Regions from separate parts of the Cellulomonas sp. PSBB021 genome, predicted to be linked through region 2. Evidence: predicted binding sites of a transcription regulator. Region 2 holds the regulator's gene; the other holds the start of a gene.
What was found. The regulator HrcA, encoded in region 2, represses chaperone genes, less so after heat shock. The targets are predictions, from matches to a motif close to TTNGCACTCGNNNNNNNCGAGTGCNAA.

Region 1: the regulator HrcA is predicted to act here: its motif matches at 10,482-10,508, upstream of groL (chaperonin GroEL).

Annotation. Positions count from the first base shown of each region.
Region 1 is NZ_CP021430.1:3,515,195-3,530,363, forward strand. It holds gene CBP52_RS18420 (serine/threonine-protein kinase) at 1-200, shown strand, start outside; gene CBP52_RS16135 (DsbA family protein) at 325-1,251, shown strand; tRNA gene CBP52_RS16140 (tRNA-Thr) at 1,324-1,400, opposite strand; gene CBP52_RS16145 (response regulator transcription factor) at 1,434-2,105, opposite strand; gene CBP52_RS16150 (sensor histidine kinase) at 2,180-3,319, shown strand; gene CBP52_RS16155 (hypothetical protein) at 3,557-3,973, shown strand; gene CBP52_RS16160 (signal peptidase I) at 3,985-4,665, shown strand; gene CBP52_RS16165 (hypothetical protein) at 4,681-5,796, shown strand; gene CBP52_RS16170 (SGNH/GDSL hydrolase family protein) at 5,807-6,643, opposite strand; gene CBP52_RS16175 (uracil-DNA glycosylase) at 6,800-7,477, opposite strand; gene CBP52_RS16180 (DUF3263 domain-containing protein) at 7,582-7,887, shown strand; gene CBP52_RS16185 (LytR C-terminal domain-containing protein) at 7,987-8,601, shown strand; gene CBP52_RS16190 (cold-shock protein) at 8,716-8,919, shown strand; gene CBP52_RS16195 (glycoside hydrolase family 15) at 8,962-10,362, opposite strand; gene groL (chaperonin GroEL) at 10,662-12,287, shown strand; gene CBP52_RS16205 (hypothetical protein) at 12,553-13,092, shown strand; gene CBP52_RS16210 (SIMPL domain-containing protein) at 13,150-13,827, shown strand; gene CBP52_RS16215 (pyridoxal phosphate-dependent aminotransferase) at 13,838-15,061, opposite strand.
Region 2 is NZ_CP021430.1:1,534,947-1,550,115, reverse strand. It holds gene CBP52_RS06985 (circularly permuted type 2 ATP-grasp protein) at 1-374, shown strand, start outside; gene CBP52_RS06980 (alpha-E domain-containing protein) at 368-1,297, shown strand; gene CBP52_RS06975 (transglutaminase family protein) at 1,294-2,133, shown strand; gene CBP52_RS06970 (hypothetical protein) at 2,153-3,001, opposite strand; gene CBP52_RS06965 (DUF6318 family protein) at 2,986-3,492, opposite strand; gene CBP52_RS06960 (dodecin family protein) at 3,796-3,996, opposite strand; gene CBP52_RS06955 (maleylpyruvate isomerase family mycothiol-dependent enzyme) at 4,126-4,881, opposite strand; gene lepA (translation elongation factor 4) at 5,040-6,911, shown strand; gene hemW (radical SAM family heme chaperone HemW) at 6,936-8,174, shown strand; gene CBP52_RS06940 (DUF4870 domain-containing protein) at 8,196-8,501, opposite strand; gene CBP52_RS06935 (hypothetical protein) at 8,785-9,678, shown strand; gene CBP52_RS06930 (DUF3097 domain-containing protein) at 9,734-10,585, opposite strand; gene hrcA (heat-inducible transcriptional repressor HrcA) at 10,744-11,763, shown strand; gene dnaJ (molecular chaperone DnaJ) at 11,839-12,969, shown strand; gene CBP52_RS06915 (16S rRNA (uracil(1498)-N(3))-methyltransferase) at 12,995-13,753, shown strand; gene ppdK (pyruvate, phosphate dikinase) at 13,836-15,169, opposite strand, start outside.

The sequences.
Region 1 (15,169 bases), 1.8 Mb from region 2:
TGGTGGTCGCGTGGTGGGGGCCGCTGTCGCGGATGACGCGCACGGGTGCGCGACGCGTCCTCGCGGTCGTCGCGCCGGGGCGTCTGGGTGCGGCGGTGCTCGTGGTCGCGTGCGTGCTCGCGGCGGTCGTCGTGGCGTCGCTGGTGACGAACGGTGCGGGGATCGTGTGGTCGCCTGCGCCGACGCCCACGGTCCCGTGACCTGCCGCGGGTGTGGCGCAAGGCGCTGAACCGTGCCAGTTCGGGGTCGGGCCGACAGGTCCGTGCCGACGCACGGGTTCGACCCGTACCCTGTGCCGTGTCGCCCACCGACCGAGGAGATCCCGTGCCCACGAACGACCCCAGGCCGACCAAGGCGCAGCGCCGCGACGAGGCGCGCGCCAAGGCCCTGCAGATGCGTCAAGAGCAGGAGCGCCGCGCGCGGCGCACGAAGATCCTCACGGCGAGCCTGCTCGTCGTCGTGATCGCTGCGGTTGGCGTGTTCGTGGGCGTCACGATCAAGAACAACGCGGAGACCGAGGCGAAGTACAGCGACGTGGTCTACGGCGGCAGCGAGTCGCAGGTGGTCGCGCCGAAGCTCGCGGACGTGACGGCGCCGTCGACCGCGAACGACAAGGGCGGCATCCCCATCAGCGCGGCCGGCGTGGGTGAGCAGGGCGCGGACGACGTCGTCGTGACCGTGTACTTCGACTTCATGTGCCCCTACTGCGGCATGTTCGACGCCGCGAACGCGGCGGACCTCGAGGAGCTCGCCGCGTCCGACGGCGTGACGATCGACTACCGGCCGGTGTCGTTCCTCGACGGTCAGTCGAAGGGCACCTCGTTCTCGACGCGTGCGGCGAACGCGCTCGCGGTCGTCGCCGACAAGTCCCCGGAGCACGTCCAGGACTTCATCACCGCGATGTACGAGAGCGAGCCCAAGGAGGGCACGACGGGTCTGACGGACGACAAGATCGCGGAGATCGCGGTCGGGGTCGGCGTCCCGCAGGAGGTCGCGGACACGTTCACGGACACGGTGGACGGCACGTTCGAGGTCGGCAAGGACGCCGAGGAGAAGACCGGCACGTGGCGCACGTTCGCGCCGTGGGTCACGGCCGCGACCCAGCAGATGGCGATCGACCGCGGTGAGGTCGGTACGCCGACGGTGCTCATCGACGGCCAGGAGTGGCCTGAGGGTCAGGACAAGAGTCCGCTGTACACGCAGGGCCCCTTGCGTGCCGCCGTCGAGGCCGCGCTCGCCGCTAAGGGCTGACGTCGACCGACGGGCCCGGTCCACCGCTCGCAGGAGCGGGGGCCGGGCCCGTCGTCGTCGGTGGCGCCGGTGTGGAGCCCCCTGTCGGATTCGAACCGACGACCTGCTGTTTACAAGACAGCTGCTCTGGCCAGCTGAGCTAAGGAGGCGAGGGCGGTCAGCCTACCGAACCGCGCACGGGATCAGGTGCCTGTGCCCGTCTCCTCGAGCAGCCGCAGCGCAGCGCTCACGCGCGGGTTGCGTGACGGGTCGGCGTCGATGCCGAGCGTGGCGTACAGCGCGTTGACGTGGTTCTGCACGGACTTCTCGGTGATCCCGAGCCGTTCACCGATGCCGGCGTTGGACAGCCCGGACGCGAGGAGCCGCAGGACCTCGTACTGCCGGTGCGTGAGCCGGGCGACGTCGGACCCGGCGCGCGGGGTCGCCCGCGCGAGCAGCTCGGGGTCGAGCACGGTCACGCCGACTGCGGCGGAGCGCACCGCGGACAGCAGGAGCTCCTCGCTCGTGGAGCTGCTCTTCGACAGGTAGCCCCACCCGTCGGCGACGTCGGGCGGCAGGTCGAGGAGCAGGTCCATCGCGTCGTGCGCGGACAGCAGCAGGATCCCGAGCCGGGGCTGCTCGCGGCGGAGCATGACGCCGAGGGCGATGCCGTTCCCGTCGGGCAGGTCGATGTCGAGCAGCGCGACGTCGACGCTGCCGGGCCGCAGGGCGGCGCGGGCCTCGGCGAACGTCCCCACGGACGCGACGACCCGCAGGCCGGGCATCTCCGCGAGGGTCCGCTCGAGCATCGAGCGGAAGAGCGGCTGGTCCTCGACGACCGCCACTCGGATGACCTCGGCCAGGGGTGTGCTCATCGGGTTCAGTATCGTCGGCTCGGGCGGAGTGCGCGTGCGGACACGGCGGACCGGGCCCGACGGGTAGGAGGACGATGGTCGAGGGGGCGCCGACGAGGCGGGGTGACGTGACCGCGGACCGCAGGGTCCTCCTGCGGCTCACGGGCGTCGTCGCGCTCGGGTACGGCCTGGGGGCGTCGATCCAGGCGGCGTACGTGTACTCGAACCTGATCCCCGCGTGGCGGGACGTGAGCGTGTGGTCGCGGGTCGCGGCGAACGTGCTGGCGGTCCTCCTGCTGGTGGGTGCGCTGTGGGCGATGGGTGTGTACCGCTGGGTGTCGTTGGCGCGCATCCTGGGCGGTCTGGTGCTGGCGTCGGTGGTCGCGGCGGGCGGGCGCACGGCGGCGCAGGAGCTGTTGAGCGTGTACTCGAACCCGGAGCGCGCGACGATCGAGGCGGAGTTCGTGGCGGGGGTGGTGCTCGCGCTGGTGTCGGGCTGCATCGGGGTGTGGGGGATGTCGGCGCGGCGGCGCAGCCGTGCGCACCTGAGGCGCGCGGAGCGTGAGGCGCTCGAGGTGGAGCACGTGCTGGAGGCGCTCGAGGCCGAGGAGATCCGGGTGCGCCGCGAGGTCGCGGAGGGTCTGCACGGCTCGTTGCAGGGCAAGCTCGTGGTGGTGAACGCGCATCTCGACGAGGTCCTGGGCCGGTTGGTCGAGCGCGGTGCGGACCCGGACGACGTGGAGACGCTGCGCCGGGTGCGTGACGAGCTGGACGTGGTGCGGGAGCTGGACGTGCGGCAGATGAGCCGGCTGCTGTACCCGGAGCGCCTCGAGCTGGGCCTGGTGCCGGCGGTGCGTGCGCTGCTGGGCCGGCTGCCGACCGCGATCGCGACGCGCCTGACGGTGGCTCCCGAGGTGCGCACGGTCGACGACCCGGTGCAGGGCACGCTCTCGACCGCGCAGCGGCTGCTCGCGGTGCGGGTGGTCGAGGAGGGCGTCACCAACGCGTTGAAGAACGGACCGGCCGCGACGATCGTCGTCGCGCTCGCCGTGGTGGACCGCGCGCTCGTCGTCGCGGTGGAGAACGACGGGCCGTCGCCGGACCCGTCGCGGGGCAGCGACCCCGGCGGGGGCACCGCGCGGCTCGCGTCGCGGCTGCATCTGGTGCGTGGGACGGTGCGTCTGGAGGCGCTGCGTCCCCGGGGCGCGCGGTTGGAGGCGCGGCTCCCGCTCTGAGATGTCACCCGAACGGCCGCGTCGCAGGTGGCGACCGCTTTCTCGGGAGATGTCCTGATACCTGGACGGTTGTCCAGGGTGAAATAAACCGGCATACCCGGCGCGGTGGGTGGCAGCACCTCACCCGGCCATGGGAGCGCTCCGACAACCGTCCTACCGTCGATCTCGTCCGCGTGAGCGGGCCGCTCGGCGCCCACCCCCGGAGCCGCCGTCCGCCTCCCCCTCCAGGAGAACCCCATGCGCACCAAGAACAACCGCCGCAAGGCCATCGCCGTCGGCCTCGCGCTCGTCGGCGTCGCCGGTCTGTCCCTCGCCTCCGCGTCGCAGCTCAACCTCAGCTGGGGCGGCCAGTTCCAGGCCGGCAACGTGACCGTCTCGGGCGAGTGCCAGTCGTCCGCCGTCGCGGTCGCGTTCAGCGCCCCCACGTTCGACGGGACGACGACGAACCCGTGGAAGGTCCCGAACATCACGTTCAGCTCGATCGACGCCGCGTGCGCGACGCAGGGCGCGAAGTACTCGGTGGCCTACAAGACCACCGGTGACTGGCAGGCGCTCGCCACGGGCAACGCCGCCGCCGGCGTCCTGACCGTCGCGGCCCCGTCCGGCGTCGACCCGGCCTCGATCACGGGCTTCGCCCTCTCGCTGCACAGCTGACCCGAGGCCTCGTGCCCGGCACGGTCGTCGCCGCAGCACCCGACGCGCCCCCCGCGCGTCGGGTGCTGCGCACTGTCCCGACCGTCCTGTTCTACGCGGCCGCGCTGCTGGCGGCGTGGTTCGTGTGGCCGACGAGCCTGGGCGGCTGCACCACGCTGACCTACGTCAACGGTCACTCGATGGAGCCGACGTACCACACGGGCGACATCGTGATCTCGCGCTGCGGCGAGCCCGAGGTGGGGGACGTGATCGTCTACGCGCCCGCCTCGGAGCACGGCGTGCGCATCATCCACCGTGTCATCGGCGGTGACGCCGACGGGTGGGTGGTGCGCGGCGACAACAACTCCTTCACGGACCCGTTCGAGCCCGCGGGCGACGAGGTGCTCGGCGTCGCGCAGGCGCACATCCCGAAGATCGGGCTCGCGCTGCGCGTCGTGACCAACGCGTACCTGTGGCTCGGGCTGCTGTTCCTGGCGCTCGCGCTGTGGGCCTGGCCGTCGAAGGACGCCGAGCCCGTGGACGACGAGCCCGTGGACGACGAGGACATAGCCGACGAGGACATGGCCGACGAGGACGTGGACGACGAGCCCGGGGACGACGGCTCCGCCGAGCGCGGGTCCGACGACGAGGCCGCGGGTGGGCCGGGCACCGGCTCCCACCCCGACGCCGCCTCGACCGCTCCCCCCGACTGACCGGAGAGGACCGACATGCCCACGCGTGCCCGAGCCCCGCGACGCCACCCGGTGGTGGCGCTGCTCGTCGTGCTCGCGCTCGCGGTCCTGTCGGTCGCCGGTGCCCAGGCGGCCGGGCTGTCGCTGATGTCTCCGGTCCGCCCGACGGCGAAGCAGCTCGCGCGTTGCGCGCCGGGCCCGGTGACGGTCAGCCCGACGGGCACGTCGAGCGCGGGCCAGTTCACGCAGGTCGCGGTGTCGGGCCTCGCGGGTGGGTGCACGATCGGTGCGGTGCGGGTCGCGTCGGGCTCCACGGGTGCGTGGACGCAGGCGTTCGTCTCGTCGTCGTCGTCCGCGATCACGGGTGGCGCGTTCACCGCGACGGGCCCGGCGTTCACGCCCCCGGTCACGGGGAGCGGGCGTGCCTGGGTGACCGTCAACGGCTGGCCCGTCCCCGCCACGTGGGCCTACACGCCGCCCGCCGGTCCCGTGAGCCCCGGCAACGGGAACACGGTGATGCCGAACATCGAGTGGACGCTCGTCACCAACAACCCCGTGCAGGTGTGCTTCACCGCGACGGTCTCGACGACGTCGACCACGCCCGTGCCGTGGCAGCTGAAGATGGACCTGGCGCAGGCGCCGTTCAACGGGACGACGAGCCAGTTCGCGCTGCTCAACGCGCCCGGCGGTGCGGACATCGCGTGGAAGCTCGGCATCACGTACGACCACACCGCGATGACCGCGCTGATCGCCGGGAAGCCGGACGTCGACGCGCCGGTCACGACGATCACGAGCGCCACGACGCTGCGCTTCCAGGTGTGCAACTACAACCTGCCGCCGGGTGTCCAGACGCCGTCGGCGTACACGGTGACGTACACGAACAGCCCCGCGTGGACCGCGACGCAGGCGTGCGTGACGGCGACCGTCACGGGTAACGGCACGTCGCGGTTCTTCTTCGGGTGGACCGCCGAGATCGACATGTCGGCGGCGCGCGCCGCGGTGGGAGGGTCCGGGTGGTCGGAGCTGACCGACAACTTCTGGCAGCTCACCCGCACCGACCTGGGCGGCAACAAGTTCCGGTTCACGAGCAACACCGCGGCGAACATCTCGGGTACCCAGACCTACGTGTTCACCTACTGCGCGACCCGCTGACGGGCCGGGCTCAGCCCTCCTCGGACGTGACGGGGGCGGCCGCGGGCCGCTTGGGCGTGCGGGTGTCGCCCGACGAGCGCCCGTGCAGCCGCCGGGTGGCCCACGGGTAGACGTGCTCGCGTGCCCAGCGGGCGTCGCCGCGCAGCCGGTCGAGCCGGGGCGTGGGCGGCTGCGGGGCGAGCGGGTCGTCCCAGCGCTCCTCGTCGGGCGGCAGGCCGAGCGCGACGAGCGCGGCCTGCGCGACCCGTGCGTGCCCTTGCGTGGTGAGGTGGATGCGGTCGTCGGCCCACATGCGCCAGTCGCGCAGGGAGCGCATGCCCCACAGGTCGAGGACGTGCGCACCGTGCCGGTGCGCGATCGACCAGATGTGCGTGTTGTACGTCGCGACCCGCGAGCGGGTCGCGCGCAGGAGCCCGCTGTCCACGGTGTCGACGCCGGTCCCGAGGAGCACGTCGACGCCTGCCGCGCGCAGCCGGGCGACGGCGGCCTCGAGGTCGCGCGCGAGCCGGTCGACGTCGGCGGCGGGCCGCAGGATGTCGTTCCCGCCGCCGATGAGGCTCACCAGGTCGGGCTCGAGGCCGAGCGCCGCCGGGACCTGGTCGCGCAGGATCGGGCGCAGCAGCCGCCCGCGGATCGCGAGGTTCGCGTACTCGAGCGGCGCCCCGCCGCCGGCGACCCGCCGTGCGGACAGGCGTGCGGCGAGCACGTCCGCCCAGCCGCGCAGGGGGGCGGTCGGGTCGGCCGGCGCCCGTCCGTCGGGCGAGTCCCACAGCCCTTCGGTGAACGAGTCACCCACGGCCACGTACCGGCTCCAGCGCACGCCCTCGTCAGTCGACACGACGGACATTCTGCCTCTCCGCCAGCGCGACCGCGGTCGACCCCGACACGGCGATCGACCTGCGCGGCTGTTCCCGGAGTGGACCGCCGCCCCGGGACGAACGTCGAGATCGACCTCTTCGAGGCAGGTGCGCAGAACGGCGCGACGCCGAGCTGCACGTGCTGACTACGGCAGGCGCCAGTCGACGGGGGTCCCGCCCTGCGCGACCAGCAGCTCGTTCACGCGGGAGAACGGCCGCGAGCCGAAGAACCCGCGCGACGCGGACAACGGGCTGGGGTGCACGGACTCGACGGTCGGCACCCGGCCCAGCGCGGGTTTGAGGGTCTGCGCGTCGCGCCCCCACAGGATCGCGACGAGCGGTCCGCCACGCTCGACGAGCGCGGCGATCGCCCGGTCGGTGACGGCCTCCCACCCCTTGCCGCGGTGGGAGGCGGGTGCGCCCGGCCGGACGGTGAGCACCCGGTTGAGCAGCATCACGCCCTGGTCCGCCCACGGCGTCAGGTCGCCGCTCGTCGGGGCGGGCGCGTCGAGGTCGTCGACGAGCTCGCGGAAGATGTTGGCGAGCGAGCGCGGCACGGGCCGCACGTCGGGCTGCACGGAGAACGACAGCCCCATGGGGTGCCCGGGCGTGGGGTACGGGTCCTGGCCGACGACGAGCACGCGCACGTCGGCGAGCGGGCGGTGGAACGCGCGCAGGATCGCGTCGGGTGCGGGCAGGTACTCGCGGCCCGCGGCCACCTCGTCGCGCAGGAACCGCCCGGCGGCGTGCACGTGGGCCTCGACGGGGGCGAGGGCGGCGGCCCAGTCGGGTGCGACGAGCTCGGACAGCGGTGCGGGAACCACGCGCTGGACCCTACCGGCGGGCGGGTGAACCGCGGGCGCGGCCCCGCGGCCGGGCTCGGGCGGGCGAATGACACCGGTGTGGTTCGCGGCCTATCCTGGCGCTCATGGACGCAGCCCTCTCGACCGCACAGCTCGAGCCGATGCCCGCGGGCGAGGTCGAGGGGCTGAGCGAGCGGGACGCGCAGATCCTCGCGTTCGAGCGTCAGTGGTGGAAGTACGCGGGCGCCAAGGAGCAGGCGATCCGTGAGCTGTTCGACCTGTCGGCCACGCGGTACTACCAGATCCTCAACACGCTGATCGACGACCCGGCGGCCCTGGCGCACGACCCGATGCTCGTCAAGCGCCTGCGCCGGATGCGCCAGTCGCGTCAGCGGGCCCGCACGGCGCGCCGGCTGGGCGTCGACGCCTGACCCCGCTCGCGCGGCTCGCCCGCGTGTCGTCACCCGTGCGTGAGCGTGTCCGCCGCGCCGGTGCATGCGCACGGCGTCGGGCCGGATAGCCTTCCTGCCGTGAGCAAGGCCGACTACCCGTACCCGGACGACGAGTTCGACGCGCCCCCGGACCCCACCGCCCCCCGCGGCGTCCACCGCGCGCCCCGTTCGGCATGGAGCCGCTGGTGGCCGTTCCTCGTGGTCCTGGTGCTCGCACCGGCCCTCGCGTACGGCATCGTCGCCTTCGCCACGCGCGGCGGCGACCTCCCGATCTCGTCCGGCGGCAGCGACGCCGACGAGACGCCGGCACCGACCGCCACCGCGCCGCAGACGCCGGGTGCCGAGCCGACGGGCGAGGAGACCGAGCCCGCGGGTGAGCAGGAGCCGACGCAGGAGGAGACGAGCGCTCCCGCACCGGACTTCGCCACGACGGTCACGGTGTACAACGCGGCCGGCATCCAGGGCCTCGCCGCGAAGGGCGCCGAGCGGCTCGAGCAGGCCGGCTTCACCGAGGTCGTCCCGACGAACTTCACGGGCACCAAGCCCGAGGCGTCGACCGTGTACTACGCCTCCGAGGAGGACTCGACGACCGCGTCGGTGGTCGCCTCGGCCCTCGGGATCTCGGCGGTGGAGCTCGACCCCGCGCAGGCGCCGTCGGGCGTCGTCGTGGTGCTCGTCTCCGCGCTGCCCTGAGCCGTCCTCCACAGGTCTCGGACGGGCTCTGTTCGCGGCGGGTGCGCTCCCACTAGGCTTCGGCGCACCCCGCGCAGCGGCGTGGGAGGTTCTCCCCAGCAAGGAGCTGACGGCATGGCGCACGGCACGGTGAAGTGGTTCAACGCGGAGAAGGGCTACGGCTTCATCACGCCGGACGCGGGAGGTGCGGACCTGTTCGTGCACTTCTCCGCGATCCAGGTCGACGGGTACCGGAGCCTCGAGGAGGGTCAGCAGGTCGAGTTCGAGGTCGGGCAGGGCGCCAAGGGCCCGCAGGCCGACCAGGTCCGCCCGCTCTGAGCCTCACCTCGTAGCTCACCCGGTAGCTGCCCGCGGCGGCGGTCAGCGGTCGAGGGCGTCGATCGCCAGCAGCGCGCACGCGGCGCTCCAGGTGAGGGGCGCGACGGCCGCCGGCCTGCCGTCCGCGAGGATCTTCTCGGGGATCGAGCCGGTCGGGGTGCGGTGCGTGTCGACGGCCGCGAGCCAGGCCCGGGCGCGCTCGTCCTCGCCGTTCTCCGCGGCGACCCACGCGTACAGGGTGGTCTGCGGTGTCCACGTGACGCCGTCGCGCCGCCACTCGCCCGCGGGGGCGACGCCGAGGGGTCGGCTCATCTCGGTGATCGAGCGCAGCCACGCGTCGCGTCCGCCCGCGGCGGGCGCCTGCCAGAACGGCGCGAGGACGAACGCCGAGGCCGCGTCGTGGTCGGCGCCGTCCGGGTAGCGGGTCCAGCCGGCGGGGCCGAACGTCTCGACCGCGGCCACCCGCGCGGTGCGCGCCGTGCGCTGCGCGAGGAGCGCACGCTCGTCGTCGCCCGCCTCCCGCAGGACCGCGACGGCCTGCTCGAGGCCGGCGACGAGCGGTGCGACCGTGCCGAGGGTCAGCCGGGTCTCGTCGCGCTCCCAGTAGTCCGGGGACGCCGGCGGCAGCCCGCGAGGGTCGAGCAGCGCGGCGGTGCCGTCGACCGCGGCCGCGACGAGCGGGGCGAGTCGGTGCGCGGCCGCGGTCCGGGCGGTGCCCGGTGGCACCTCGTCGAGCACGAGCCCCGCGGCCCACATGGCCCAGCCCTGGCCGTCCGTCTGGGGCGTGCGGTCGTCGGGCGGGCCCGAGCCGTCGGGCAGGTAGCGCGCCTCGAACCCGCCGTCGGCCCGCTGGACGTCCGCGAGGAAGCCCAGCACCTCGAGCGCGTCGGCCGGGTGCCCGGTGCGCGCGAGCGCGACGGCGACGAACGACGCGTCCCGCGGCCACACGTACCGCCAGGCCGGCGTCCAGCCCGCGACGACCGCGCCGTCCGGCAGCAGCAGCGTGCGCAGGTCCAGCAGCGCGTCGCGCGCGAGGTCCTCGTAGGGGCCGCCGGCGCCCGGGACCGTGCCCTGCGCGAGCCAGGCCGCCTGCTCGTCGGCGAGCCGACGTGCCGCGGAGACGCCGGGCGCACCCGCCTCGCCGCGCAGCACCGAGCCCAGGTGGCCCACGCGCGGGTCGAGCACGCGAGTGCCGTCGAGGTAGGCGACGTCGGCGTCGGCGGGGAGCTCGACCACCGAGCCGTCGGGGGCGAGCGCGACGCCGGTCTGGTGCAGCGGGACCACCGCGTACGGGAGGGCCGCAGGCTCCGCGGCCGCGGCCGCGGGCCGGGCCGTGGTGACCGGGAGCACCGCGGCGGCGACCGCCCCGGCGGCCGCCAGCGCGCCGACGACGAGACGCGTGCGTCGTCGGCTGCGGGAGGTGCGGGCGTCGTCACCGGGCACGTCCCGGACCTTAGCCGAGCGGGGCGGTCCGGACGGCCCGTTCGGGCCCGCGTCCGCGGGCGCCGTGGGCCGGGCGTGTTCGCGGTGCGTGAAGGGCGGGGCGCGGACGGGGATGCGTGCTTGCACTCGCAGGGGTCGAGTGCTAACCATTGACTTAGCACTCTCGGGTTGAGAGTGACAGAACCACCCCGGCCGTCAGGTGAGGCGTCGGGTGTGCGGGACAAGACCGCGCGCCCGGTCGTCGTCCGTCGCGGGCACCGACCGGCCGACCCGAACCCAAGCGAAGGATCGCTCGCCACATGGCCAAGATCATTGCCTTCAACGAGGAGGCCCGCCGCGGCATCGAGCGGGGTCTGAACGTCCTCGCCGACACCGTGAAGGTCACGCTCGGCCCGAAGGGCCGCAACGTCGTGCTCGACAAGAAGTGGGGCGCGCCGACGATCACGAACGACGGTGTCTCCATCGCCAAGGAGATCGACCTCGAGGACCCCTTCGAGAAGATCGGTGCGGAGCTCGTCAAGGAGGTCGCCAAGAAGACCGACGACGTCGCCGGTGACGGCACGACGACGGCGACCGTCCTGGCCCAGGCGCTCGTGCGCGAGGGACTGCGCAACGTCGCGGCGGGTGCGAACCCGATCGCGCTGAAGCGTGGCATCGAGAAGGCCGTCGAGGCCGTCACCGCCGCCCTGCTCGCGCAGGCCAAGGAGGTCGAGACCAAGGAGGAGATCGCCGCCACGGCCGCCATCTCCGCCGGTGACACCGCGATCGGCGAGCTCATCGCCGAGGCCCTCGACAAGGTGGGCAAGGAAGGCGTCATCACCGTCGAGGAGTCCAACGCGCTCGGCCTCGAGCTCGAGCTCACCGAGGGCATGCGCTTCGACAAGGGCTTCCTGTCGGCGTACTTCGTCACCGACCCGGAGCGCCAGGAGGCCGTCCTCGAGGACGCGTACGTCCTGCTCGTCGAGGGCAAGATCTCGAACGTCAAGGACCTGCTCCCGCTGCTCGAGAAGGTCATCCAGTCCGGCAAGCCGCTGTTCATCGTGGCCGAGGACGTCGAGGGTGAGGCCCTCGCGACCCTCGTCGTGAACAAGATCCGTGGCCTGTTCAAGTCGGTCGCCGTCAAGGCCCCCGGCTTCGGCGACCGCCGCAAGGCGATGCTGCAGGACATGGCCATCCTCACGGGCGGCCAGGTCGTCTCGGAGACCGTCGGCCTCAAGCTCGACACGGTGGGCCTCGAGGTCCTCGGCACGGCGCGCAAGATCGTCGTCACCAAGGACGAGACCACGATCGTCGAGGGTGCGGGCGACGCGCAGCAGATCGCGGGTCGCGTGACCCAGATCCGCGCCGAGATCGAGAACTCGGACTCGGACTACGACCGCGAGAAGCTCCAGGAGCGCCTCGCCAAGCTCGCCGGCGGCGTCGCCGTCATCAAGGCCGGCGCGGCCACCGAGGTCGAGCTCAAGGAGCGCAAGCACCGCATCGAGGACGCCGTGCGCAACGCGAAGGCGGCCGTCGAGGAGGGCATCGTCGCCGGTGGTGGCGTCGCGCTCATCCAGGCCGGCAAGACGGCGTTCGAGGGCCTCAAGCTCGAGGGCGACGAGGCGACCGGTGCGCAGATCGTCAAGCTCGCGATCGAGGCCCCGCTCAAGCAGATCGCGGTCAACGCCGGTCTCGAGGGTGGCGTCGTGGCGGAGAAGGTGCGCAACCTCCCGACCGGCCACGGCCTGAACGCCGCGACGAACGACTACGAGGACCTGCTCGCCGCGGGCGTCAACGACCCGGTCAAGGTCACGCGCTCCGCGCTGCAGAACGCGTCGTCGATCGCCGCGCTCTTCCTCACGACCGAGGCCGTCGTCGCCGACAAGCCGGAGAAGGCCCCCGCGGCCCCCGCCGGTGGCGGCGAGGACTTCGGCGGCGGCTTCTGAGCCGACCGCTGAGCCTGCCTCAGCCGGTCCTGCCCGGGCGCGTCGCACGCGCCTGACGCAGCACTGCACGACCCAGGACGGGCCGGTCGCCTTCGGGCGGCCGGCCCGTCCGGCGTGTGCGGGCCGACCGGCGGGTGCGGGGGGCTCGTCGGCGCCCGGTTTCACCCGGTAGTGTCGTTCCGCCGTCCGGTGAGGCGGCCTGGCGCGACGGGGCGGGGGGCTTCCGGTGACAGGACTGTGGCGTGACGTGTCGGATCTGGGAACCGTGGCGACCGTGCTGGGCGTGGTCGTCGGCGGTGGCGTGTTCCTCGGCTCGTGGGCGTACCGGGGGGTCGAGCGCAGCGCGTCCGCGGTGTGGCGGTCGGTCGGCGAGGCGCTGGTCGTCGCGTGGGCGATCGCGCTCCTCGCGGTGATGCTGCGCCCGTTGCCGTACCCGAGCGACCCGGGACCGGACCTCGCCCCGTTCACAGGGATGCCCGCGGGCCTCGACGCCGGCTCGTGGGAGGTGCCCGCGGTGCAGCTCGGCGGGACGGCGCTGCTGTTCGTCGTGGGTGGGGGTCTGCTCTCGGCGCGGCTGCGGTGGGGTGTCGTGCGGCCCGCGCTCGCGATGGCGGCGGTCGCGGTGCTCGTCGAGGGGCTGCAGCACCTCCTGCACACGGGGCGGCACGTGGCGACCGACGACGTGCTCGTCGCGGCCCTCGCGGGTGCGGTCGGCGCGGCGGTCGTCGTCGCGCTGCGCGGTCGCGCGGGACGGACGCGCGCGCGGCGGGGGACCGGTGTGCTGCGCGCGGAGGCGATGGGCTGACGCGCAGCCGGCGCTTTCACCCGCTGCGACGCGGCCCTGCGCGGCTAGCCTCGGCGTGTGCAGGACACCGTCGTCACCGTCGAGGGCCGGTTCGAGCACCGGCACGCCGCGGAGCGGGGGACCGTGTCGCTCGACGTCGGGTTCGAGTCCGACGTGCGCGACGACGCGGTGCGCCGCACCACGCACGCGCACGCGCGGCTCGTCGACCAGGTCCGGTCGATGCACGACGAGAGCGCCGGGCCGGTCACGTGGTGGGCGTCGCAGCGGCTCGCGGTGTGGGCGCAGCGCCCGTGGAGCGACCAGGGTGCGCGCCCGCCGCTCGTGCACCACGCGTCGGTGCAGCTCGAGGCGACGTTCGCGGACCTGGCGCGGCTCGCGGCGTGGGTCGAGCAGGTCGCGGTGCTCGACGGCGTCACGGTGCTGGGCGTGCAGTGGGCGCTCACGGACCCGACCCGCACGCGCCTGCTCGAGGACGCGCGCGAGCGTGCGGTCGCGGATGCGGTCGACCGGGCGCGCGCCTACGCCCGCGCGCTGGGGATGCGGGACGTGCGGCCGCTCGCGGTGGCCGAGCCGGGGATGCTGGGCGACCCGGGTCCGGGCTCACCGGGCGACGAGCCGCCGGTCCTCGCGGCGGCGCGCGCGATGGTCGCGGACGCCGCCGAGGGTCGGCTCGACCTCAAGCCGGACGAGCTGTCCGTCGCGGTGCGGGTGCACGCGCGGTTCGCGGCGTCCTGAGGGCCGCGCGCTACTGGCGGTAGGAGGCCAGGAAGTTGCCCAGGCGCTCGACGGCCTCGCCGAGGACACGCGCCTCGGGGAGCGTGACGATGCGCAGGTGGTCCGGGTCCGGCCAGTTGAAGCCGGTGCCCTGCACCAGCAGGATGTGCTCGCTCACGAGCAGGTCGTAGACCAGGCGGGCGTCGTCGTGGATCTCGTGCACCTCGGGGTCGAGGCGCGGGAACAGGTAGAGCGCGCCGTCGGGGCGCACGCACGTGACGCCCGGGATCGAGGTCAGCCCGCGCCAGGCGACGTCGCGCTGCTCGTGCAGGCGTCCGCCGGGCGCGACGAGCGTCTCGATCGACTGCACGCCGCCGAGCGCGGCCTGCAGCGCGTGCTGCGCGGGCACGTTCGCGCACAGTCGCGTGGATGCGAGCAACTGGATGCCCTCGAGGAACCCGGACGCGTGCTCCCGCGGCCCGGTGACGACCATCCACCCGGAGCGGTACCCGGCGACGCGGTACGTCTTCGACAGCCCGTTGAACGTCAGGCACAGCAGGTCCGGCGCGACGGACGCGAGCGGCGTGTGCACCGCGCCGTCGAACAGGATCCGGTCGTAGATCTCGTCGGCGAGCAGCAGCAGCGAGTGTCGGCGCGCGATGTCGGCGAGCGCGACGAGCGTCTCGCGTGAGTACACCGCACCGGTCGGGTTGTTGGGGTTGATGACGACGAGCGCCTTGGTGCGCGGCGTGACGAGCGACTCGAGGTGCTCGAGGTCCGGCTGCCAGCCCTGCGACTCGTCGCAGCGGTAGTGCACCGGCTTGCCGTCGGACAGCGACGTCATCGCGGTCCACAGGGGGTAGTCGGGGGAGGGGATCAGCACCTCGTCGCCCTCGTCGAGCAGCGCCTGCATGACCATGGTGATGAGCTCGGAGACGCCGTTGCCGAGGTAGACGTCCTCGACGTCGAACGTCGGGAAGTCGGGCTCGGTCTCGTAGCGCGTGACGACCGCTCGCCGCGCGGACAGGATGCCCTGCGACTCGCTGTACCCGTGCGCGGTGGGGATCGCGGCGATCATGTCGCGCACGATCTGGTGCGGCGCCTCGAAGCCGAACGCGGCGGGGTTGCCCGTGTTGAGCTTGAGGATCGCGTGGCCCTCCGCCTCGAGCCGTGCCGCCTCGGTGAGCGTCGCCCCGCGGATCTCGTACAGGACGTGCTGCAGCTTGGCCGACTGGTCGAGGGGACGCAGGTGCATGGGGGCAGCGTAGGCCCGCCCGCGCCCGTGCCCGTGCCCGCGCCCGGCCGGGACGGGCGTGACCGGATCGGGACACGTCCGAAACACCCCGTTCACGCCGCCGGGTCG
Region 2 (15,169 bases):
TGTCGACCGTCCCGACGCTCGTCGAGGACGGGTTGCGCCCCCGGCACACGGACCTGCGCCCGTTCGCCGTCAACGACGGCGACGACGTGTGGGTGCTGCCCGGCGGTCTGACGCGCGTCGCGCTGCCGGAGGGGCGGCTCGTCGTGAACTCCTCGCAGGGCGGCGGGTCCAAGGACACGTGGGTGCTGGGCGGTGCGCCCCCGCGACGCGAGCCCGCGACCGCGGCCGTGCACCACCCCGTCCCCGTGGGGAACGCGGTGCCGATCGACGCGAACCCGCAGGACATCCGCGCGCACGTCATGCAGCAGCAGCAGCAGACGCTCGACGGTCCCGTGCGCGCGTCGTCGTCGGACCAGGAGGTGGTGACGTGCTGAGCCGCATCGCGGAGTCGCTGTTCTGGATCGGCCGCTACGTGGAGCGGGCCGACGACACCGCGCGCCTGCTCGACGTGCACCTGCAGATCCTGCTCGAGGACCCGTGGGCCGAGGAGGACCTGGCCTGCCGCTCGCTGCTGTCCGTCATGGACCGCCGGCTGCCGGCCCAGGGCGCGCCGATCGGACGCGTCGAGGTGCTGGACCTGCTCGCGTACGACCGGTTCTCGCCGTCGTCCATAGCCGGCGCGCTCGTCTCGGCGCGGGAGAACGCGCGTCGGGCCCGCGAGGTCATCTCGACCGAGCTGTGGGAGAGCCTCAACGCGACGTGGAACCAGCTCCCGTCGCACATGCGCCCGGCACGGCCGCACGACTACTTCACGTGGGTGCGGGAGCGGGCCGCGGTGGTCGCCGGGGTCGTCGACGCGACCGCGTCCCGCGACGACACGTGGGCGTTCATGGTCCTGGGCCGCTCGATCGAGCGTGCGGACATGACCGCGCGCCTGCTCACCACGCGCGCGCTCGCGGGGTCCGGCGGGCCGGGCTGGACGACCCTGCTGCGCTCGTGCGGCGCGCACGAGGCGTTCCTGCGCACGTACCGCGGCGCGGCGTCCGACGAGCGTGCGGCAGGGTTCCTGCTGCTCGACCGCCTGTTCCCGCGCTCGATCGTGTTCGCGCTCAACCAGGCCGAGGCGTGCCTGGCGGCGCTGGAGCCCGTCGCGGACCGTGCGATCGTCGACGACGCGCGTCGCCACATCGGCCTCGTGCGCACCAACCTCGAGTACCGGCCGCTGATCGACGTGCTCGACGCGCTGCCGCGCGAGATGGAGCAGGTGCAGCGGGCGTGCGCCGCGGCGTCCGACGCGGTCCGCGGCCGCTACTTCCCGTCCGCGCTGACCACGACCTGGGTGGGGGAGAACCTGTGAACCGGCTCCGCGTGGTGCACACCTCGACGTTCCGCTACGCCGCGCCCGTGCAGGCGTCCTACAACGAGGCGCGCATGACCCCGGTGTCGCAGGCCGGGCAGACCGTCGTCTCGAGCAGGTTCGAGGCCCAGCCGCACACGTGGTCGTATGAGTACCGCGACTACTGGGGCACCGCGGTCACCGCGTTCGAGGTGCTCGTGCCGCACGAGTCGATGGTCATCACGGCCGAGCACGTCGTCGAGGTGCGTGAACCCGCCCCGCCCCGCGCGGTGCTCGGGTGGGACGCGCTCGGCACCGACGAGGTCCGCGACCGGATGGCCGAGTTCCTCGCCGACACCCCGACGACCGCCGCCCCCGACGAGGTCGCCGAGCTCGCGCGGGCGAGCGCCGAAGGGTTCGAGCCCTCCGACGCGGCCGTCGCGGTGTGCGAGGCGCTGCGTGACCGCGTCGAGTACATCCCCGGTGTCACCACGGTGCACACCCCGGCCGCCGAGGCATGGGCGGCCCGCGCGGGGGTGTGCCAGGACGTCGCGCACCTCGCGCTGGGTGCCCTGCGGTCCGTCGGCATCCCGGCGCGCTACGTCTCGGGCTACCTGCACCCGACTCGCGGCGGGGAGGTCGGCCAGACCGTCACCGGTGAGTCGCACGCCTGGGTCGAGTGGTGGGTCGGCGACTGGGTCGCGTACGACCCGACGAACCGGGTCCCCGCGGGCGAGCACCACGTCGTCCTCGCGCGCGGCCGGTCCTACGACGACGTCGCGCCGCTGCGCGGCATCTACGCAGGCGCCGGCACGCAGGAGCTCGACGTCGAGGTCCGCATCACCCGCGAGGCCTGACCCCGCAAGCAGGCGCCGGTCAGCCGTCGAGGTGGCTGCGGAGCTCGACGATCTCGAACTGGGGCGTGCTCGACGTCGTGAACGCCGTGCCGTCGATGTCGCGCCACTTGTGCAACGGGTCGATGTCCACTCGGTAGCGACCCGTCCATGTCGTGTACAGGGTGATCCGCGCGCTCCCGGGCTCACGGTACGACCGCGCCAGGTCGTGGTCGGGGTAGGGGTGACCGGGACTCGTCGTCTCCAACGGACGCTCGCCGTCGCCGAAGTCCCACACGAAAGCGATCGGTGTCGCCTCGATATCGAGTCCGAACCCCAGGAGCTCCGTCCGGAAGGTGGCCGGTTCTGCCTCCGTGTAGACGATCGTGGGCTTGTTGACGAGGACCTCACCCCGATCCGGTTGCATGTGCGCTCGCAGCGGCGTGATCGTCAGCTGCCGGAAGTCGTCCTCGGCGACGGCGGGGAGCAGGTCCTCCGGGCAGTGCCATCCCACCTGCTGCTCCCACGGGTTCACGTCCCGTATGCGACGCCAGATCGGCTGGAGCGCGTCGCCGTCCTCACACTCAGGCGGATCGTGCTGGACTGCCGATCCACCCCAGCAGAGATCGTGGCTGACGTCGTCGATCTCCGGAGCACGGCTCCAGCACGGGAGGTCGCGCTTCCACTCGTACGCACCTCGCCCGGGGTCGTCTTCGTAGTGGTTCAAGCCGTCGGTCGCCTGGCGAGCGCGAAGGAAGATGTCGCCGCCGACGATGTCCTCGTCTGTCTCGAGTGCGGCCGCCCGACCTGCAGCGCCGACGACGAACCCGGACGAGAGCGCGAGAGCGATGACAACCGCACGGCATGCCGCACTGGTCAACGGCTGAGCCACGCCGTCACCACCCACGAACCCTCGTGCTTCAGGACGTCGATCTCGTGAACGCGCTTGCCTCCTGACCCCTCGGCAACGACGTCGCCCCCAGGGCCGATCTCGCGCGATGCAGCCTGGGTGTAGGTGACCGTCGCTGTGAAGAGCGTGTCGCTTCGGTCCATGACAGCGATGTCGTCGACTCGGATTGCGCCACCTTCGGTGACGACTCCCTCGGCTTCGTACTGCTCGATGAGGTCGATGAGTTTGTTGCAGTACGTGCACGTGCTCGACGTGAGTTCCTTCATCTCATCGAGATCGTGCGTGGCCGCGGCGTAGGCGAAGAGGTGCAGGTAGTACTCGGCGATCGCTCCTGCCGACTCCTTGTCGGCGGGGCCATCGAATGCGGCGGGCCGCTGCGGCCGGGTCGTCGGATCGGTTCCTGGGACCGGGGGCACTGCGGTGGTCTGGGCCGCCTCGGGTGTCGGCGGCGCGGTAGGCGATGGCGAGGGCATGGCACCGCGCGTCGCGGGAGATCGTGTGGCGGCGATGTCCGCGGGCTCCGGAGAACACCCCGCGACCGCGGCGACGACCAGAGCGAAGGCAGTGAGGGCGCTCCACGTGAGACGGCGAGCGGAGCGTCGGTGGAGCCGAGCCTCAGCGGGTGTGGAAGAAGCCACCGTTGGTTGCATGGCCCGAAGGTACTCAAAGCGGACATGGCGTGGAGCGATCTTCCGCCAGGCTGTGGACGAGCGTCCGGCCCTGGAGCGCGGACATGCCCCGCGGCCCGATGGGCGCGGGGCGCATCGATGGGCACGTCACTCGAGGACGAAGGTGACTTCCAGCACCACGTGGTACGCGGTGATCGTGCCGTCGGCCACCTCGACCTTCTGGTCCTTGACCCACGCGCCCGACACGTTGCGCAGGGTCGCCGACGCGCGTTCGACCCCGAGCCGTACGGCGTCGTCGAAGCTCTTCTCGGAGCGGGCGCTGATGGTGGTGATGCGGGCGACGGACATGACGCGACCTCCTGTGGGTTGGTGGTGCGGTGGCAGGTCAGCGCGGGCCGTGCGTGGTGCTGCGCTCGCTGCCGACCGTCCTTCGACTGTGGCCGCGGTCACACCAACCCGCAACCGGACGGAGCGCCGTCAGGGCGTCAGGCGGCGGGCGAGCGCGTCGTCGAGTGCGGCGGCGTCACCGCGCACCGCGACCTCGTCGGGCGACCGGCGGCCCCACACCAGGAGCGCGAGGTCCTGCGCGGTGCCCTCGACCGTGACGGAGGGTGTGCCCGTGCCGCCCAGCAGCCAGGTCTGGTCCGCGTCGGTCGCGACGAGGCGCACCGGGGCGGGCAGGGGCTGCATGCGCCCCATCGCCTGCTGGCGGGGCTGCATGACGGTGACGACCTCGTCGACCGTGTCGGACCACACGGCGGCGTCGTCGTCGAGGGGAAGCCCACCCGCGGTGCGCAGGTCCCACAGGTGGACGGTCGTCTCGTGGAGCTGGCGGCGGCGCCACCAGGACGCGGGACCGTTGCCGACCAGGGTCCAGCCCTCGGTGTCGCCGAGGCGGACGAGGGTCTCGCGCAGCTCGGCGGCCTGGGTCGCGTAGAACGTGTCGAGCACGAACGGCCCGCGTCCCAGCGGTGTCTCCTGCCGCTTCGACGCCTGGCCCGCGGCCCAGTGGTGGATGCGTCCCAGGTGCACGACGAGGTCGCGCACGCGCCAGCGCCCGCACCACGGCACGCGCGTCGTCGGGTCCACCTCGGCGATCGAGGCGAGGAACGCGTCCTGCGCCGCCACGAGGTGCGTGAGGTGGTCGAGCCCGAGCGGTGCGGGGGAAGGCGCACCGTCCGAGGCGCGTGCGGGCGGCTCGGCGGTCGCGGCGTCGTACGGGGCCCAGGTCATGGGACCATGGTGGCGCCGGGCACCGACACCCACGAGTGCCGGTCCGGCCGAGTCCCGGGCATCTTCCGCCAGGTCCTCGAGCACCGCACCGCACGGCGAGTCCCGGTCGACCGGGGCCTGCCGGCCGTAACCCCGACGAGAACCGGAGCACCCGCCGCGTGTCCCCGATCCCGAGTGCCGCAGCCGCAGCGCGCATCCGCCCTGCCGCCACCGCGCCCGAGCTCCTGCGCAACTTCTGCATCATCGCCCACATCGACCACGGCAAGTCGACCCTGGCCGACCGGATGCTGCAGCTCACGGGCGTCGTCGAGGCGCGCGCGATGCGGGCCCAGTACCTCGACCGCATGGACATCGAGCGCGAGCGCGGCATCACCATCAAGTCGCAGGCCGTGCGCATGCCGTGGCAGGTCGGCGACACCGCCTACGCGCTCAACATGATCGACACGCCCGGTCACGTGGACTTCACGTACGAGGTGTCGCGCTCGCTCGCCGCGTGCGAGGGCGCGGTGCTGCTCGTCGACGCCGCGCAGGGGATCGAGGCGCAGACGCTCGCGAACCTCTACCTCGCGCTCGAGAACGACCTCGCGATCATCCCGGTGCTCAACAAGATCGACCTGCCGGCCGCGCAGCCCGAGAAGTACGCGGAGGAGATCGCGGGCCTCGTCGGCGGCGACCCGGGCGACGTCATGAAGGTGTCCGGCAAGACGGGCGAGGGCGTCGAGGCGCTGCTCGACCGCATCGTCGGGACCATCCCCGCGCCCGTGGGCGCCGCGGACGCGCCGGCGCGCGCGATGATCTTCGACTCCGTCTACGACACCTACCGCGGCGTCGTCACGTACGTGCGCGTGGTCGACGGCAACCTCAACCCGCGCGAACGCATCGCGATGATGTCGACCAAGGCGACGCACGAGCTCCTCGAGATCGGCGTGATCAGCCCCGAGCCGGTCCCGACGAAGGGTCTGGGCGTCGGCGAGGTCGGTTACCTCATCACGGGCGTGAAGGACGTGCGGCAGTCCAAGGTCGGCGACACGGTGACCAACGCGGCCAAGCCCGCCGCGGAGGCGCTCGGCGGCTACTCGGACCCCAAGCCGATGGTGTTCTCGGGCCTGTACCCGATCGACGGCTCGGACTACCCCGCGCTGCGTGACGCGCTCGACAAGCTCAAGCTCAACGACGCGGCGCTGAACTACGAGCCGGAGACGTCCGTCGCGCTCGGGTTCGGGTTCCGCGTCGGGTTCCTCGGCCTGCTGCACCTCGAGATCATCCGCGAGCGGCTCGAGCGCGAGTTCGACCTCGACCTCATCTCGACCGCCCCGAACGTCGTCTACGACGTCGTCATGGAGGACCGCACGGAGGTCCACGTGACGAACCCGTCGGAGTTCCCGGGCGGCAAGATCCGCGAGGTCCGCGAGCCCGTCGTCAAGGCCACGATCCTCGCGCCGAGCGAGTTCGTCGGCGCGATCATGGAGCTGAGCCAGTCCAAGCGCGGCGACCTGCTCGGCATGGACTACCTGTCCGAGGACCGCGTCGAGATGCGCTACACGCTGCCGCTCGCGGAGATCGTGTTCGACTTCTTCGACCAGCTCAAGTCCCGCACGCGCGGCTACGCGAGCCTCGACTACGAGCCCTCGGGCGAGCAGGTCGCGGACCTGGTGAAGGTCGACATCCTGCTCCAGGGCGAGCAGGTCGACGCGTTCAGCGCGATCGTGCACAAGGACAAGGCGTACGCGTACGGCGTGATGATGACCGCCAAGCTCAAGGAGCTCATCCCGCGCCAGCAGTTCGAGGTGCCGATCCAGGCGGCCGTCGGGAGCCGGGTCATCGCGCGCGAGACGATCCGCGCGATCCGCAAGGACGTCCTGGCCAAGTGCTACGGCGGCGACATCACGCGCAAGCGCAAGCTGCTCGAGAAGCAGAAGGAGGGCAAGAAGCGGATGAAGACGATCGGTCGGGTCGACGTGCCGCAGGAGGCCTTCATCGCCGCGCTGTCGTCGGACTCCGCGGCGCCCAAGGACGCCAAGAAGAAGTGACGCACCTCCCGCTGTGAGCCGCCCGTGAGTCCCGCCCTGCCCGACGGCGACGCCGCTCCCGACGACGGCGCCCTGCCCTCGTCGGTGGTCGAGGGCGCCGACGCGCGCGCGTTCGGGGTGTACCTGCACGTGCCGTTCTGCACGGTGCGCTGCGGGTACTGCGACTTCAACACCTACACCGCGACCGAGCTGGGCGGCGGGGCGAGCCAGGTCTCGTACGCCGCGACCGCGATGCGCGAGGTCGCGCTGGGCGCGCGGGTGCTGCGCGACGCCGGGCTGCCGGAGCGGCGGGTGTCGACGGTGTTCGTCGGCGGCGGCACGCCCACCGTCCTGCCGGCCGACGACCTCGTCGGGATGCTCCGTGCGGTCGACGACGCCTGGGGCCTGGCCGACGACGCCGAGGTCACGACCGAGGCGAACCCCGACTCGGTGACCCCGCGGTCGCTCGCGGCGCTCGCGGCCGGTGGCTTCACGCGCGTGTCGTTCGGCATGCAGTCGGCCGTGCCGCACGTGCTGCGCACGCTCGAGCGCACGCACGACCCGGCACGCATCCCCGACGTCGTGCGGTGGGCGCGGGACGCCGGGCTCGACGTGTCGCTCGACCTGATCTACGGGACGCCGGGGGAGTCGCTCGACGACTGGCGGGTCTCGCTCGAGTCGGCGCTCGCGACCGGCGTCGACCACGTCTCGGCGTACGCGCTCGTCGTCGAGCAGGGCACGCGCATGGCGGTGCAGGTCCGTCGCGGTGAGCTCACGCTGCCGGACTCCGACGACCAGGCCGCCAAGTACGAGCTCGCGGACGACCTGCTGACCGCGGCGGGGCTCGGCTGGTACGAGGTCTCGAACTGGGCGCGCGGCGCGGAGCACGCGTGCCGGCACAACCTCGCCTACTGGCGCGACGACGACTGGTGGGGCGTCGGGCCGGGCGCGCACTCGCACGTCGGTGGCGTGCGCTGGTGGAACGTCAAGCACCCGCGCGCGTACGCGGCGCGCCTCGACGCGGGCCTGAGCCCCGCGGCCGGGCGGGAGGTCGTCGACGAGGAGGGGGCCGCGCTCGAGCGGCTCATGCTGCACGTGCGGCTCGCCGAGGGGATGCCGCTCGACGAGCTCGCCGACGACGAGCGGAGCCGGGTGGCCGGGCTCGTCGCCGACGGGCTCGTCGACGGTCGGACGCTGCTGACCGCGCGGCGTCTGGTGCTCACGCGCCGCGGGCGGCTGCTCGCGGACCTCGTCGTGCGGACGCTCGCGGGCTTCGGCGCCTGAGCACCGCCCGCGAGCGCCGCGTCACTTGACCAGGCGGAGGGTCAGCGGGTAGCGGTACCACTCGAAGCGGCTCGCAGCGACGGCGGCCATGATCTCGAGCACGAGCGCACCGATGCCGACGACGGCGAGGATGACAAAGCCGACCAGCACGATCGTGAGGATCGAGCCCACGACGACCGCGATGAGCACGGTGATCTGGAAGTTCAGCGACTCCTTCGCCTGGTTCTCCAGGTACGGGCCGCGGCCGCGGAACACCAGCCAGATCACGAGCGGCGCGATGAAGCCGAGACCGATCAGGGGCAGGACGTGCGCGAGGATCGCCCACATCTTCTCCTCGTCGGGCCGCAGCGGCTGCGGGCCCGCGCCGTACGCGGGCGGCGGCGGGGCCGAGTCCCAGCCCTGGCCGTTCGGGGGGTCGTGCTCACGAGGTACCTCCGTCGTGTCGGTGGGCGCGTGTCGGACGTCACCCGGATCGGTGAGGCGGCGACTGTGCTGGTCGCAGGGTAGTCGTTCGGGGTCGTCCACAGGGTCTGCACGGTTCCTTGACACGACTGGTGCACTTCGGTTCGCTTTCGTGGGGCCACCCCCGGCCCACTGACGAAGGAGACGCATGAGCGACACCACGCCGCGGCCGGACGACGGGAGCAACCCGGTCCCGCCCGGACCGCAGGAGCCCACGCCGCCGGCGCCCGAGGGTGCCTACCCGCCGCCTCCCGCCGGTGCCTACCCGCCGCCCCCCGCGGGCGCCACCCCGCCGCCCCCCGGCGGCTACCCGCCGCCGCCCGCCCCGGGCGGCTACGGCGGCGACCAGAGCGTCGACGTCGTCGAGGGCTTCAAGTGGGGCTGGAAGAAGTTCACCGAGAACCTCTCGCCGATCCTCATCGCGATCGTCGCGTACGTCGTCGGCTCGATCGTCGTCATCGGCATCTGGTACTTCGTGATCGCGGGCCTGTTCCTGCGCACGTCGGAGACCACGATCGACGACGACGGCAACATCACCTTCGGGTCGGGCCCGGGCTTCGCGGCCGTGCTGCTCTCGACGGCGCTGATCTCGGTCGTCGCGGTGCTCGTGCTGTCGATCGTGCAGGCCGGCTTCGTGCAGGGCGCGCTGCGGATCAGCCGTGGCGAGGCGCTGACCGTCGACACGTTCTTCAAGTTCAAGAACCTGCCCGCGGTGATCCTGGCGTCGCTGCTGGTCGCCGTGCTGACGGCCGTCGGCTACGCGCTGTGCTACCTGCCGGGCATCGTGGTCGCGTTCTTCGCGCAGTTCACGCTGTACTACGTCGTGGACCGCGGCTCGGGCGCGGTGGACGCGCTCAAGGCCAGCTTCCAGCTCGTCAGGGACAACATCGTGCCCGCGCTGCTGATCTTCCTCGGCGTCGCGCTCGCGAGCGCCGTCGGTGGCCTCGTGTGCGGTGTCGGCACGCTCGTCACGCTGCCCGTCGCGCTGCTCGCGCAGACCTACGTGTACCGCCGGCTGAACCGCGAGCCGGTCGTCCCCTGACCGGTCCGGAACCGAGGACGGGCTCCCGCGCCGCAGCGCGGGGGCCCGTCCGTCGTCAGGCCGTGACGAAGTCGATGAGCTCCTCGACGCGGCCGAGCAGCGCGGGCTCCAGGTCGGCGAAGGTGCGCACCGTGCCGAGGATCCGCTTCCAGGCCTGCGCGACGTCGGCCTGGTCGGCCGCCGGCCAGCCGAGCTCGCGCAGGATCCCGAGCTTCCACTCGGTGCCGCGCTCGATCGTCGGCCAGGCGGTCAGGCCCAGCCGCGCGGGACGCACGGCCTGCCACACGTCGACGTAGGGGTGCCCGAGCACCAGGACCGTGCCCGCGGGCGCGACGCGCACGGCTTCGGCGGCGATCCGCGCCTCCTTCGACCCCGCGACCAGGTGGTCGACGAGGACGCCGACGCGCCGCTCGGGGGTGGGGGAGAACTCCCGCAGCGCCTCGACCAGGTGATCCACGCCCTCGAGCAGCTCGACCACGACCCCCTCGACGCGCAGGTCGTCGCCCCACACCTTCTCGACCAGCTCGGCGTCGTGCCGGCCCTCGACCCAGATGCGGCTGCCCCGCGCCACCCGCGCCCGGGCGCCCTGGACGGCGCGCGAGCCGGACGCGGTTCGCTCGGGCGGACGCGGCGCCGTCGACGTCACGGGCGCCGTGAGGACCACCGGCTCGCCGTCGACCCAGAACCCCGGCCCGAGCGGGAACGTGCGCGTGCGGCCCTTGCGGTCCTCGAGCACGACGACGTGCTGCCCGCCCGACTTCTCGACGCGCACCACGGCACCCACCCACCCGGTGGTGACCTCCTCCACGACGAGCCCGCGCTCGGCGGCCTGCGGACGCGACGTCCGCGGTCCTCGGTGGTGCTCGGCACGTCCGCCGCCCAGCACGTCCGACCCGTAGCGATCCATCAGCCTGGCTCTCCCTCGTCGCGGTCCGTCGGTCCGTCACCCTAGGGTGCCCACGGACCGCTCGGGCGGCAGCGCCCGCGCGCGGCGTAGGATTGGCACTCGGACGAGGCGAGTGCTACCAGTGACGGGCAGCGGGCGGCGCGACGGACGGAGGCGAGATGAGCGACGAGCGGCGGATGGACGTGCTGCGCGCGATCGTCGAGGACTACGTCTCGACGAGCGAGCCCGTGGGCTCGAAGGCGCTGGTCGAGCGGCACGCGCTCGGGGTGTCGTCGGCGACGATCCGCAACGACATGGCCGCTCTCGAGGAGAGCGGCTTCATCGCTCAGCCGCACACGTCCGCCGGTCGCATCCCGACCGACAAGGGGTACCGCGTCTTCGTCGACCGCCTGACGACCGTCAAGCCGTTGTCCGGGCCCGAGAAGCGCGCGATCGGCGCGTTCCTCGAGGACGCGGTCGACCTGGACGACGTCGTCGACCGCTCGGTGCGGCTGCTCGCGCAGCTCACGCACCAGGTCGCCGTCGTGCAGTACCCCTCGCTGCGGCGCTCCGCGCTGCGCCACATCGAGCTCGTGCCCGTGGGCCAGCGACACCTGCTCGTCGTGCTCATCACCGACACCGGCCGCGTCGAGCAGCGCACCCTCGAGGCGTCGGCCGAGCTCGACGAGCTCGGCGTCGCGCAGTTGCGCGCGACGCTCAACGCGCGCGTCGCCGGCCGCCGGCTCGCGGAGCTGCGCGGCGTGGTCGACGAGCTCGCGGAGCGGTACACCGACGACGACCTCGCGCTGCTGCGCCAGGTCGTGGGCGTGGTCGAGGAGACGCTCGCGCAGGAGAGCGAGGAGCGCGTCGTGCTCGCGGGCACGGCGAACCTCGCCCGCGGGGGCACGGACTTCGCGCGCAGCCTCGGTCCGGTGCTCGAGGCGCTCGAGGAGCAGGTCGTGCTCCTGCGCCTGCTGTCCGAGATGGCCGAGGACACGGCCGCGGTCTCGGTGCGGATCGGGCACGAGACGCAGCACGACGGTCTGGTCGAGACGAGCTTCGTCACGAGCGGGTACGGCGACGAGGGCGGTTCGGTCGCCCGGGTCGGCGCGATCGGTCCGACCCGCATGGACTACCCCGCGACCATGGCGTCCGTGCGCGCCGTGGCGCGCTACCTCACGCGCATCCTCGCCGGGTAGCCCCCGGCCACGCACCGCGGACGCCCGGCGTCCCGACCATCCGACGAGCCCGCCAGGAAGCGAGCAGACCACCACGTGAGCACCGACTACTACGCGATCCTCGGCGTCCCGCGCGACGCGACGCCCGAGCAGATCAAGAAGGCGTACCGCAAGCTCGCCCGGGAGCACCACCCGGACGTGGCGGGCGACGACCCGGCCGCGGAGGAGCGGTTCAAGGACGTCTCGCGCGCCTACGAGGTGCTCGGCAACCCGGAGAAGCGCCGCGCGTACGACCTGGGGGGCGACCCGTCGTCGCCCGGCGGCGGCATGGGCGGCGGCTTCGGGTTCCAGGACATCTTCGAGACGTTCTTCGGCGCCGCGACGGGTGCGGGCGCGCAGCGCGGCCCGATCCCGCGCGCGCGGCGCGGCCAGGACGCGCTGCTGCGCCTCGACCTCGACCTCGCGGAGGTCACGTTCGGCACGCACCGCGAGGTCCCGGTCGACACCGCGGTGGTGTGCCCCACGTGCCAGGGGTCCTGCTGCCGGCCCGGCACCTCGCCGCGGACGTGCGAGGCGTGCCACGGCCGGGGCACGGTGCAGCGCGTGGCGCGCTCGTTCCTCGGCCAGGTCATGACGAACCAGCCGTGCGCGGCGTGCCGCGGGTTCGGCACGACGATCCCGGAGCCGTGCACCGAGTGCGCGGGCGAGGGGCGCGTGCGGGCGCGCCGCACGATCGCGGTGGACGTCCCCGCGGGCGTCGACACCGGCACGCGCATCAAGCTCACGAGCCAGGGCGAGGTCGGCCCGGCGGGTGGCCCGCCCGGTGACGTGTACCTCGAGGTGCGCGAGCGCCGGCACGAGGTGTTCACGCGCGACGGCGACGACCTGCACGCGACGCTGTCCGTGCCGATGACCGCCGCCGCGCTGGGCACCGTGCTCACGTTCGAGACGCTCGACGGCGAGCAGGAGGTCGACCTGCGCCCCGGCACGCAGCCCGAGCAGGTCGTGACGCTCAAGGGGCTCGGCGTGGGGCACCTGCACGTCGGCGGACGCGGCGACCTGCACGTGCACGTCGAGGTGACCGTCCCGACCGGCCTCGACGACGAGCAGGCCGAGCTCCTGCGCCGCCTCGCGGCGCTGCGCGGCGAGGAGCGCCCCGAGGGCCGGCTCGCCGCCGCGCACCAGGGCGTCTTCGGCAAGCTGCGCGACAAGCTCGCCGGCCGCTGAGCGTGCGGGACTGGACCCGTAGCCGATGACCGCACCCGTCTTCGTCGTCGACCCCGGCCGTCTCGACGCCCTCGCGGTGGGCGACACGTTCCGGCTCGACGGCACCGAGGGCCGCCACGCCGGCGTCGTGCAGCGCCGGGCGCGCGGTGAGCGGGTCGACGTGGTCGACACGCGCGGCGTCCGGCTCGTCGGCGTGGTCGCGCACGCCGGCCACGAGGGCGTCGACGTCGAGGTGCTCGAGCTCGTGCGGGAGCCCACGCCCCGCGTGCGGCTCGTGCTCGTGCAGGCGCTCGCGAAGGGCGACCGCGACGAGCTCGCGATCGAGGCGGCGACCGAGGTCGGCGCGGACGCGGTCGTGCCGTGGCAGGCGGACCGCTCGATCGTCGTGTGGCGCGGCGAGCGCGCCGCCAAGTCCCGCGCGCGCTGGCTCGGCACGGTGCGCACGGCCGCGAAGCAGTCACGCCGCGCGTGGGTGCCGGACGTGGACGTCGCGCTCGACTCCCGGGCGCTCGCGGTCCGCGCGCGTGAGGTGGTCGCGGCCGGGGGAGCCGTGCTGGTGCTGCACGAGAGCGCGACCGACCCCCTGGCGGGCGCCGAGCTCCCGCAGGACGGCGACGTGCTCGTCGTCGTGGGTCCGGAGGGCGGCATCGGCGACGACGAGCTCGCGCGGCTCGTCGACGCGGGCGCGCGGCCCGTGCGCCTCGGACCGCACGTGCTGCGCACGTCCACCGCGGGCCCGGTCGCGCTGGCGCTGCTCGCGACCCGCCTGGGCCGCTGGGGCTGAGCACGACGGCGCCGGCCCGCGTATCTCCGCGCGGACCGGCGCCGTGCTCGTGCCCGGCGTCACCCCGCCGGGAAGGGGTCCGTCAGCGCGTGTCGCTCGCCGCCGCGACCGCGGAGCGACCGGCCTCGAGCCGCGCGACCGGCACCCGGAACGGGCTGCAGGACACGTAGTCCAGACCGACCGCGTGGAAGAACCGGATGCTCTCCGGGTCGCCGCCGTGCTCGCCGCATACGCCGAGGTGCAGGTCGGGCCGCACGGCGCGGCCCTCCTCGACCGCGATCTGCACGAGGCGCCCGACGCCGCGGGTGTCGACCGTCTCGAACGGGGAGACCGCGAGCACGCCGTTCGCGTTGTACTGCGGGAAGAACGCGCCCTCGACGTCGTCACGCGAGAAGCCCCACGTGGTCTGCGTCAGGTCGTTCGTGCCGAACGAGAAGAACTGCGCCTGCGTCGCGAGGCGGTCCGCGGTGAGCGCCGCACGCGGGAGCTCGATCATGCAGCCGACCGGCAGGTCGAGCGGCTGACCGGTCTCCTGCGACACGTCCGCCATGATCCGCAGCGCCTCGTCGCGCACGAGCCGCAGCTCCTGCACCGAGCCGACGAGCGGGACCATGATCTCGGGCCGTGGCGCGAGGCCGTCCGTGAGCAGCTGCGCGGCCGCCTCGCAGACCGCACGGATCTGCAGCGCGAACAGCCCGGGCACCACGAGCCCGAGGCGCACGCCACGCAGGCCGAGCATCGGGTTCGCCTCGTGCATGCGCCGTACGGCGGCGAGCAGGTGCAGGTCGTGCGGGTCGACCTCGCCGCGCGACTCGGCGAGCGCGACGCGCACCGAGAGCTCGGTCAGGTCGGGCAGGAACTCGTGCAGCGGCGGGTCGAGCAGCCGGATCGTCGTCGGCAACCCGTCCATGGCCCGCAGGATCCCGACGAAGTCCTCGCGCTGGACCGGCAGGAGCGCGTCGAGCGCGGCCTGGCGCTCGTCGTCGTCGGTCGCGAGGACCACCCGCTCGACGAGCACGCGACGGTCGCCCAGGAACATGTGCTCGGTGCGGCACAGCCCGATGCCCTGCGCACCGAGGCGGCGCGCGCGGGCGGCGTCCTCGGGCGTGTCGGCGTTCGCGCGCACGCCGAGGCGGCGGACGGCGTCGGCGTGCGTGAGGATCCGGTCGACCGCGACGACGAGCTCGGCCGTCTCCTCGTCCGCGGCCTCGGCGAGCGCGACGTCGAGACCGTCGTCGAGGTAGCGGCTCACGGGCGAGGGCTGCACGGGCACGGACCCGACGAAGATCTCGCCGGTGGTGCCGTCGATCGCGATGACGTCGCCCTCGTGCACGGTGCGCGGCCCCACGTGCAGGCGGCGGCCGGGGAGGTCGATGTCGAGCGCCTCGGCGCCGACCACGCACGTGCGGCCCATGC